2 regions of the Streptomyces noursei ATCC 11455 genome follow, and region 1 is predicted to be linked to the other one. Evidence: riboswitches for the same ligand, from Rfam matches in the RefSeq annotation. Region 1 holds a riboswitch; the other holds the start of a gene.

Region 1 (5,398 bases):
CGGACCCGCCCAGACGTAGCGGGACCACCCCGCCGTCAGGCGGCCCCGGCGGACCCGGCGGCCCCGGCGGACCCGGCCGGGACGCAACGGCCGTCCTCGACGCGGTAGTTCCACCGCGCGCCCTCGGCGACGAGCTCGCGCACCGCTCGTACGAAGCGGTCGACGTGCTCGTCGGGCGTTCCCGCCCCGAAGCTCACGCGGATCGCGTTGAGGGAGCGTTCACCGGGTGCGGCCTCGGGGGCGCCGCACTCCCCCGGGTCGCCGGGCTCGCTGCCCAGCAGGGTCCGTACCAGCGGGTGCGCGCAGAAGAGGCCGTCGCGGACGCCGATGCCGTACTCCGCGGAGAGGGCGGCGGCGAAGTGCGAGCTGTTCCAGCCCTCGACGATGAAGGAGATGACGCCGACGCGCGGGGCATCGTCGCCGAAGAGGGAGAGGATCCGGACCTCCGGGACGTCGGCCAGGCCCGCCTGGACCCGGGCGATCAGCTCCTGTTCGCGGGCGACCAGGCCGTCGAAGCCGGCCTCGGTGAGCGCCCGGCAGGCGGAGGCGATGGCGTAGGCGCCGATCACGTTGGGCGAACCGGCCTCGTGCCGGGCGGCGGTGGTGTGCCACTCGACGTCCACGCCGCCGTCGGCCCGCCGGGCGACCTTCCGGCTGGCGCCGCCGCCGGCCAGGTACGGCTCGGCCTCCTGGAGCCAGTCGGCGCGGCCGGCCAACACCCCGGCGCCGAACGGCGCGTAGAGCTTGTGGCCGGAGAACGCGACCCAGTCGACGTCCAGTTCGGCGATGTCCACAGGATGATGCGGGGCGAGTTGGGCGGCGTCCAGCACGATCCGGGCGCCGTGGGCGTGCGCGGCGGCGGCCAGTTCCCGCACCGGCCACAGTTCGCCGGTGACGTTCGAGGCGCCGGTGACGCAGACCAGCGCCGGGCCGTAGGGCTCGCGGGTGGCCAGCGCCTTCTCCATGGTGTCCACCGCCTGTCGCGGGGTGCGCGGGGCGTTGAGGTAGGTCACCGCCAGGTCGGCGCGGCGTTCCCAGGGCAGCAGCGAGGCGTGGTGCTCGGTCTCGAAGACGAACACCCGGGTGCCCTGCGGCAGGGTGGCGGCCAGCAGGTTCAGCGAGTCGGTGGTGGACCGGGTGAAGACGACCTGGTCCTCGGCGCGGCAGCCGAGGAAGTCGGCGACGGCCTTGCGGGCGTTCTCGAAGAGGTCGGTGGAGAGCTGGGAGAGGTAGCCGGCGCCGCGGTGGACGCTGCCGTAGTACGGGGCGTAGGCGGCGACGTCGTCCCAGACCCGCTGGAGCGCCGGCGCGCTGGCGGCGTAGTCCAGTGCGGCGTAGACGGCTTCGCCGCCGGTCACCAGCGGGACGAGGACATCCCGGCCCAGAACCGGCAGCGGGGCACAAACGGAACGGTCGGCGGCAGCGGTGACGACAGGCATGGCGAACTCCCGTGAGAGATAAGCGGGTTCGCTGCGGGACGGGGCGCATCAGGGTGCGCGAGAACGCACGGCGCGGCGCGCAGCGTAAAAGGAAAAAGGGTGCGGAGAAGGGCCGTCAGGCCCTAGCGCATTCGCTTCATCACGGAAGGACTCCCTCGAGGACCAGGATCCCTGGCGAGGGATCCGCGCTTGCCGCAGACCTCGTTGCCTGCGACCTGGTCATCACCCGGGGCACCCCGCCACGGAAGGAGGGTTGCCGGACAGCGGGCCGGGGCCTACATCGCTGTCACTCGTGACCTGGGCTGAATCATGCCACACGATCATCGGGGCGCAAGCCCCGGTCCGTATGGCGGACCGGGACCTGCGTCACATCCGAGGGGCGTCAGGCGTTGCTGGCCGCCACCCAGCGGTCCAGCGTCCGCCGGGCCGCGCCCGAGTCGATCGACTCGGCTGCCTTGCGCAGGCCGTCCCGGATCCGCTCGGTGAGCGGGGCGTCGGACGGCTCCAGCGCGGCCAGCGCGGCCGCCGCGTTCAGCAGCACCGCCTCCCGCACCGGCCCGGTCTCGCCGTCCAGCAGCCGCCGGGCCACCTCCGCGTTGTACGACGCGTCCCCGCCGCGCAGCGCCTCCACCGGCACCAGGTCGATGCCGACGTCCCGCGGGTCGAAGGACTCCTCGTGGACCGCGCCGTCCCGTACGACCCACACCCGGGAGGTGGCGGTGGTGGTCAGCTCGTCCAGTCCGTCGTCGCCGCGGAAGACCAGCGCCGAGGAGCCGCGCTCGGCCAGCACCCCGGCGAGGATCGGCGCGATCCGGGCGTCCGCGACGCCGGTCGCCTGGGCCCTGACCCGGGCCGGGTTGGTCAGCGGCCCCAGTACGTTGAAGGTCGTCCGGATGCCCAGCTGGCCGCGGGCGGCCGCCACGTGTCGCAGCGCGGGGTGGAACTTGGCCGCGAAGCAGAAGGTGATCCCGGCCTCCTCCGCGACCTCCACCACCCGCCGCGGCGACAGGTCCAGATTGATGCCCAGCTTCTCCAGGACGTCCGTGGCCCCGCTGGCCGAGGACGCGGCGCGGCTGCCGTGCTTGACGACCTTGGCGCCGGTGCCGGCGACCACGATGGCCGACATGGTGGAGATGTTGACCGTGTTCGCGCCGTCCCCGCCGGTGCCGACGATGTCGACGCTGGGTCCTGGCACCTCGATCAGGCTGGCGTGCGCGTACATCGCCCGCACCAGGCCGGAGATCTCGGCGACCGTCTCGCCCTTGGCGCGCAGCGCCACCGCGAAGCCGGCGATCTGCGCGTCGGTGGCCTCGCCGCGCATGATCCGGTCCATGACCCAGGCGGTGTCGTCGGCGGTGAGGTCACGGGCGTCGAGGAGGGCGTTCAGTACGGCCGGCCAGGAGCGGTCCGCCACGCTGCCGCCGCCTGCCGGGGTCACAACGTTCATGGTCCACGCTCCTGGATCGTCTCCTGCTTGTGCCGTTCACCCTATCGACCCCCGGGCATGCCGGAGGGCCCCGTCCTCTTCGTGGACGGGGCCCTCTGGGTGGCGTACTACCAGCGGTGCGCGGCAGTGCCGCGCCCGCGGGGATCAGTGGTGGCCGTGGCCGCTGGTGATCTCCTTGTACTCCTCGACGGTCGGCTTGGGGATGACGTTGTCCTCGCCGTAGTAGCCCTTGGAGAGCTTGGCGCGCAGCTTCTGCGAGCGCTTGAACTTGCGCCGGACACCGTTCTCGTCGACCTCGGGACCGAGCTCGAGCGGCTCGGGCTGCTCGTGCTGGGTGAGGACGTGCAGCTGCTCCTGGTTGAGCGGCTCGTGGACCTCGATGAACTCACCGTGCGGCAGGCGCTTGATGATGCCGGACTCGCGCCCGTGCAGCACCTTGTCCTTGTCGCGACGCTGGAGACCCAGGCAGATCCGCTTGGTGGCGATGAAGGCCAGCACCGGCCCGACGAAGAACGCGATCCGGACGAACCAGGTGATCGAGTTGATCGACAGGTGGAAGTGGGTGGCCCACAGGTCGTTGCCGCCACCGATCAGCATCACGAAGTACGCGACGAGCCAGGCCACACCGAAGCCGGTGCGGGTGGGCACGTTGCGCGGGCGGTCCAGGATGTGGTGCTCGCGCTTGTCGCCGCGGACCCAGGACTCGATGAACGGGTAGACCGCGATGGCGACCAGGACCAGCGGGAAGACCAGGATCGGGATCAGCACACCGAAGTTGATGGTGTGGCCCCAGAAGTTCCACTCCCAGCCCGGCATGACACGCACCAGGCCCTCGGCGAAGCCCATGTACCAGTCCGGCTGCGCACCGGTGGACACCTGGTCCGGCCGGTACGGGCCGATGGCCCACACGGGGTTGATGCTGGCGACCGCGGCGATCACCGAGATCACACCGAAGACCAGGAAGAAGAAGCCTCCGGCCTTGGCCATGTAGACCGGCAGCAGCGGCATGCCGACCACGTTGTTGTTGGTCTTGCCGGCACCCGGGAACTGCGTGTGCTTGTGGTAGAAGACCAGGATCAGGTGCGCCACCAGCAGGCCGAGCATGATGCCCGGCAGCAGCAGCACGTGGACCGTGAAGAACCGCGGGATGATGTCGTGCCCGGGGAACTCGCCGCCGAAGATGAACATCTGCAGGTACGAGCCGACCAGCGGCATCGCCAGGATGACGCCCTCGATGAAGCGGACACCGGTGCCGGACAGCAGGTCGTCGGGGAGCGAGTAACCGGTGAAGCCGGTGAACATGCCCAGGACGAACAGCAGGAATCCGAAGAGCCAGTTGACCTCACGCGGCTTGCGGAACGCACCGGTGAAGAACACCCGCATCATGTGGACCATCATCGCGGCCAGGAAGACCAGCGCCGCCCAGTGGTGGATCTGCCGGATCAGCAGGCCACCGCGCACGTCGAAGCTGATGTTCAGCGTCGACTCGAACGCCTGGGTCATCTTGATCCCGTGCATCGGCACGTAGGACCCGTGGTAGGTGACCTCGGCCATGCTCGGGTGGAAGAACAGCGTCAGGTAGACACCGGTCAGGATGATGATGATGAAGCTGTAGAGCGCGACCTCGCCCAGCATGAAGGACCAGTGGTCCGGGAAGATCTTGCGCATGTTGGCCTTGGCCAGGCTGTAGATGCCCAGCCGGCCGTCGGCCCAGTCGGCGATCCGCTCACCCCGTGGCGCCTGGCCACGGCGCTCAGTGGTCGCGGTTGTCTCGTTACTCATCCGCGCTCCCAGAAGCTCGGGCCGACGGGCTCCGCGAAGTCGCTTACGGCTTCGAGGAAGCCGTCCTTCACCGTGATGTGCAGCTGCGGCAGGGCGTGACCGGCCGGACCGAAGATGACCCGACCGCCGTCGGAAAGGTCGAAGGTCGACTGGTGGCACGGGCAGAGCACGTGGTGCGTCTGCTGCTCGTACAGGCTGATCGGGCAACCCACGTGGGTGCAGATCTTCGAGTACGCCACGATGCCCTCGTGCGACCAGGCGAGTTCCTGCTTGTCCTTGATGTTCTGCGGCTGGATCCGCACGAGCATCAGGGCGTCCTTCGCGATCTTGTTGGCGAAGTCCTCGTCGCTCTCCTCCAGGCCCTCGGGCTTGGCGAAGGTGAGGGAGCCGACCGCGATGTCCTCGGGACGCAGCGGGAGGTTCGTCGACTGGTTGACCAGGCGGACGCCCTTCTTCCAGCCGGTGGTCCGCAGCTTCTTCTCGGGCAGCGGGCCGAGGTCGCGCAGCAGCACGACGCCGGAGAGCGGCACCAGGGCCAGCGCACCGAACATCGTGTTGCGGATCAGCTTCCGCCGGCCGAACTGCGACTCCTTGGCGCCCTGGGCGAAGTCCGCCAGGACCTTGGCCTTGACCTCGGGCGTGGCCTCGATCGGGTGCCGCTCGTCGGCGACCTCCTCGTCCGACATCAGCGTGCGGGCCCAGTGGACCGCGCCCGCGCCGATGCAGAAGA
Region 2 (5,398 bases), 2.6 Mb from region 1:
GGACCCCGATCCGGGTCCGGTGCGCCTTCCGGTCCGGCGGCACCGCGACCACGCTGGGCGCCTCGTGCCGCGGCCAGTGCGCCGTGCAGTCCGGCCCCAGCGCCCGCTCGCAGCACGCGGTGAACGCCCGCGCCCACCGCTCGGTCAGGAAGTTCGCCCGGTCGGCGCCGAGAATGCCCAGCAGCAGCTGCCGCTGGACGTCGTCGGGCAGCATCGCGAAGTACTCCGGCGGCGCCCACGGGGTGTGCGAGAAGTGCGCGATCCGGACGTCCGGCCGCACCGCGCGCAGCATCGCCGGCACCAGCGCCAGGTGGTAGTCCTGCACCAGCACCGCCGCCCCCGGGCCCGCACTGTCCGCCAGCGCCGAGGCGAACGCGGCGTTGTACGCCTCGTACGCCGCCCACTGGCCCCGGAAGTCGGCGTCGAACACCGGCTCCAGCGGCGTCTGGTACAGCATGTGGTGGACGAACCACAGCACGGAGTTGGCGACGCCGTTGTAGGCCGCGGCGTGCACATCCGCCGGGATGTCCAACATCCGGACGCGCTGCCCACCGGCGTCCGCCACGTCCAGCAGCCCGCCGGTCCGCCGAGCCGCCTCCCGGTCGCCGTCCCCCAGCGCCGAGCACACCCACAGCGCATCGGTGTCGGCCCCGATCGCCGAGAGCCCCGACACCAGCCCCCCGCCACCCCGCTTGGCGCTCAGCTCACCGCCCTCTCCCAGGGCGTACGACACGGGCCCGCGGTTGGACGCGACGAGGACCTCGGCACCTGGCTGGACCGCACTGCGCTCGGAGACCATGTCGCGACATTAACCCGTCACGGATCCGCGCAAACGTACGGATCGCCCCTCAGGCCGCCCGCCGTTCCGCGTACTCCGGTATTTCGGCCATCGGCGGACGCTCCTCGGTGTCCACCCCCGTCGTCCGCGGCACGAAGCCGTGCTCGCCGCGCTCGAACTGGGTCAGCCGGGGCCGCACCAAATGGCCGCGGGCCAGCCGGAGTTGGGCGGTGCGGTAGATCGCCGCGGCCATCCGGCCGAGCGCCTGGCCGCCCTGGTGGCGGTGCCTGCGCACCCCGACGTCCACCTGCGCCAGGGCGTCCAGCCCGACGGTGTGCAGCGCGTCCACCAGCAGACCCAGCTCCACGCCGTAGCCGACCGGGAACGGCAGCCGCTCCAGCAGCGAGCGGCGCGCCGCGTACTCCCCGCCCAGCGGCTGCACGAACCCGGCCAGCCGCGGCCAGTGGAGGTTGAGCAGCGGCCGGGCGACCAGCTCGGTGACCCTGCCGCCCTGCTCGCCTCCGGCGGGACGCCCGCCCTGGCCGGTGTCCAGCGGCCGGTCGTACATCGCCTTGACGAACTGGACCTCCGGGTCGGTCAGCAGCGGCCCGACGATCCCCGAGACGAAGGTGGAGGAGAACTCCCGCAGGTCGGCGTCGACGAAGCAGACGATGTCGCCGCTGGTCACCAGCAGTGAGCGCCACAGCACCTCGCCCTTGCCGGGCAGCGCCGGGATCCGGGGCAGCACGCTGTCCCGGTGGACGACCCGGGCGCCGGCCGCCGCGGCGACCTCGGCGGTGCGGTCGGTGGAGCCCGAATCCAGCACCACCAGCTCGTCGACCAGCGGCACCTCCTCGGTCATCAGATCGGCGCGGATCGCCGCGACGATCGCGCCGACCGTCGCCTCCTCGTCGAGCGCGGGCAGCACCACGCTGACCGTCCGCCCCGTCTGGCGCTTGGCCTCCAACAGCTGCTCCAGGGGGCGGTCCGCGGCGGACCAGGAGCGGCCGGCCAGCCAGCGCTCCACTTCTTCCAGCACGTCTACGACTCTCCTCGGCGGCCCCCCGAACGGGAGCCCGTTATGTGATCCATCTCGCGGACCGGACGACTATCTCAACGGTGAGTGCCTTCGGTTACAGTCTTGAACAACGCGGAGGACCCTCGCATGTCGGGGTCGCCGCGCAACAAACGCCTGGGTTCCACCCAGTGCCATACCGCTCATCCAGAGGGGCAGAGGGACACGGCCCGTTGAAGCCCCGGCAACCCTCCAGCCGGTCTCCGCCGCACGGCAGCACAGTGCGCGCGAGGCTCCCGGCTAGGGAAGGTGCCAAATCCGTCTCACGGCGAAATGCGTCGTGAGGAAGATGAGGAGAAAGGGCCTCGCCTCCATGGCTGTGCAAGCAACCGAATCCACGCCTTCTGTCGCACTCGGTCCCGCCGTCGCCCTGTCCTGTCGCGAATGCGGCGAGCGCTTCCCGCTCGGCCCGATCTTCGCGTGCCAGGAGTGTTTCGGCCCGCTGGAAGTCGCCTACGCGCTTCCCACCGGCGACCCCGAGGCACTGAAGAAGCAGATCGAGGCCGGTCCCGCCAACATCTGGCGCTATGCGCCGCTGCTGCCCGTCCCCGCGGACGTGGCCGACAAGCCCAACCTCAACCCCGGTTTCACCAAGCTCGTCAAGGCCGACCGGCTCGCCGCCGAGCTGGGTGTCACCGGCGGCCTGTACGTCAAGGACGACTCCGGCAACCCCACCCACTCCTTCAAGGACCGGGTCGTGGCGATCGCCGTCGAGGCCGCCCGCGCCTTCGGCTTCACCACCCTCTCCTGCTCCTCGACCGGCAACCTCGCCGGTGCGGTCGGCGCCGCGGCGCGCCGCGCGGGCCTGAAGTCCTGCGTCTTCATCCCGCACGACCTGGAGCCCGGCAAGGTCGTGATGGCCGCGGTCTACGGCGGTGACCTGGTCGCCATCGAGGGCAACTACGACGACGTCAACCGCTTCTGCTCCGAGCTCATCGGCGACCCGCTGGGCGAGGGCTGGGGCTTCGTCAACGTCAACCTCCGCCCGTACTACGGCGAGGGCTCCAAGACGCTGGCGTACGAGATCTGCGAGCAGCTCGGCTGGCGGCTGCCGGACCAGCTGGTCATCCCCATCGCGTCCGGCTCCCAGCTCACCAAGATCGACAAGGGGCTGAAGGAGCTGATCGCCCTCGGCCTGGTCGAGGACAAGCCGTACAAGATCTTCGGGGCGCAGGCCGAGGGCTGCTCGCCGGTGTCCGCGGCCTTCAAGGCCGGGCACGAGGTCGTCAGGCCGCAGAAGCCGAACACCATCGCCAAGTCGCTGGCGATCGGCAACCCGGCGGACGGCCCGTACGTGCTCGACATCGCGCGCCGCACCGGCGGGGCCGTCGAGGACGTCACCGACCCGCAGATCGTGGACGCGATCAGGCTGCTGGCCCGTACGGAGGGGATCTTCGCGGAGACCGCGGGCGGCGTGACCGTCGGCGTGACCAGGAAGCTCATCGAGAACGGCGTGCTGGACCCGTCGCTGACCACCGTCGTGCTGAACACCGGTGACGGCCTGAAGACCCTCGACGCCGTCGCCGCCGGGCCCACCGCCACCATCCGGCCGGACCTGGACGCGTTCCGCGCGGCCGGCCTGGCCGGCTGAGCCGTCCCTCCGCCCGCCCGTTCCGCACCCCCCGTACCTCCTGGAAGGCAGAACCATGAGCGTCAAGGTCCGCATCCCCACCATCCTGCGCACGTACACCGGCGGCGAGGCCGAGGTCACCGCCGAGGGCGCGACCCTCTCCGAGGTGATCGCCGACCTGGAGAAGAACCACCAGGGCATCGCGGCCCGGGTGCTCGACGACGCGGGCAAGCTGCGCCGCTTCGTGAATGTCTACGTCAACGACGACGACGTCCGTTTCGAGCAGGGACTCCAGACGCCGACCCCGGAAGGCGCGGGCGTCTCCATCATCCCGGCGGTCGCCGGAGGCTGCTGATACGCCCGACGACTGTCCGGTGCGGCGCGATATGGATCGTATTCGCGCCAACTCTTTGCCGGTAGTGACCGGAAATTGCCCCGTCCGAGCTAAACGGACGGGGCAATTCCGTGTTGTGAAAGGCGATACCATTGGGGTGATCCCCCTCCGGTTATCTCCGTGCGCATGCCGAACGCATATGAGATCGCGGTGACTTGTGCGCAAGTTGTGTGCGCGATTTGTCGTTTGTGCCGCCTATTCCCGGCCCGACTTGGCCTGAGATAACGGGATTTGAGTGCATACGGCCGTTTCTCTGGCGCAAGAATTCTCGTCCGATTGACCTGTTGCGCTGGGCATTGGTCCGGATACATTCAGCGGCGGTCGACGCGTTCCGGCGCACGCCCCACGGGCCATTCCCGGGGGGTGAGGTCTGACCCGGGTCCGCGGAGTGCGGTCCTGTGCAAGGGCCAGTAATAGGGGAGTTAGGCATGGCTCAGGGCACCGTCAAGTGGTTCAACGCGGAGAAGGGGTACGGCTTCATCGCGGTCGACGGTGGTGCGGATGTTTTCGTCCACTACAGCGCGATCCAGATGGACGGGTACCGCACCCTGGAGGAGGGTCAGCGGGTCGAGTTCGAGATCTCGCAGGGCCAGAAGGGGCCACAGGCGGACATGGTCCGGGTCACCGCCTGAGGCGGCGGCCGACTGCATCGTTTCGCGGAAGGCCCGCATCCCCGAGTACGGGGTTGCGGGCCTTCTGTCGTTCCCGGGGGCCGCGCGCCTCGCGGGCGCGCGCGGGCGGAGCCAAGGGGCGGTGAGCAGGGGCTGGCGCTCGTCCCACGGACGGGGCCCGGCCCTCTCGCGGGCGGGCGGCCCACCGCCCGTCAGGCACCTGTACCCACCCCCGGCCCGAGTGTCACCACCATGGGAGACATCTCCGGAGCCGCTTGCACTCGATGGGTGCGAGTGCTAATCATTGCGTTAGCACTCTCCCCGTGAGAGTGCTGAATACGGACCGGGTCGGTGAGGCCCGCACGCCAGGTGGGGCAAGGAACCACACGGCATGCAGGCCGTCCGTCGCGGGCGCCAGCGCGGTCCGAGCTTTCCTCCCCCGAACTCGACTTCGTTCGAGCCAGGGGGTACCCCCATCAGCCCGGAGGGACCACTTCACATGGCCAAGATCATCGCGTTCGACGAGGAGGCGCGGCGCGGCCTTGAGCGCGGTATGAACCAGCTCGCCGACGCCGTCAAGGTCACCCTCGGCCCCAAGGGCCGCAACGTCGTCCTTGAGAAGAAGTGGGGCGCCCCCACGATCACCAACGATGGTGTTTCCATCGCCAAGGAGATCGAGCTGGAGGACCCGTACGAGAAGATCGGCGCCGAGCTGGTCAAGGAGGTCGCGAAGAAGACGGACGACGTCGCCGGTGACGGCACGACGACCGCGACCGTTCTGGCCCAGGCGCTGGTCCGCGAGGGCCTGCGCAACGTCGCCGCCGGCGCCAACCCGATGGCCCTGAAGCGCGGCATCGAGAAGGCCGTCGAGGCCGTCTCCGGTGCGCTGCTCGACCAGGCCAAGGAGATCGAGACCAAGGAGCAGATCGCCTCCACCGCCTCCATCTCCGCCGCCGACCCGCAGATCGGC

The links. A riboswitch is a leader RNA that binds a small molecule or an ion and turns the genes downstream of it on or off. The one in region 1 is predicted to bind S-adenosylmethionine.
Region 2: linked by a shared signal. The riboswitch ahead of thrC (threonine synthase) and the one ahead of SNOUR_RS28410 (aminotransferase class V-fold PLP-dependent enzyme) in region 1 are both predicted to bind S-adenosylmethionine.

What each region holds. Positions count from the first base shown of each region.
Region 1 covers NZ_CP011533.1:6,699,499-6,704,896, reverse strand. The annotation lists gene SNOUR_RS28410 (aminotransferase class V-fold PLP-dependent enzyme) at 36-1,439, opposite strand; SAM riboswitch class IV at 1,620-1,737, opposite strand; gene trpD (anthranilate phosphoribosyltransferase) at 1,822-2,886, opposite strand; gene qcrB (cytochrome bc1 complex cytochrome b subunit) at 3,031-4,668, opposite strand; gene qcrA (cytochrome bc1 complex Rieske iron-sulfur subunit) at 4,665-5,398, opposite strand, start outside.
Region 2 covers NZ_CP011533.1:4,137,969-4,143,366, reverse strand. The annotation lists gene SNOUR_RS17230 (alpha,alpha-trehalose-phosphate synthase (UDP-forming)) at 1-799, opposite strand, end outside; gene SNOUR_RS17225 (glucosyl-3-phosphoglycerate synthase) at 849-1,817, opposite strand; SAM riboswitch class I at 1,994-2,149, shown strand; gene thrC (threonine synthase) at 2,167-3,444, shown strand; gene SNOUR_RS17215 (MoaD/ThiS family protein) at 3,500-3,778, shown strand; gene SNOUR_RS17210 (cold-shock protein) at 4,246-4,449, shown strand; gene groL (chaperonin GroEL) at 4,928-5,398, shown strand, end outside.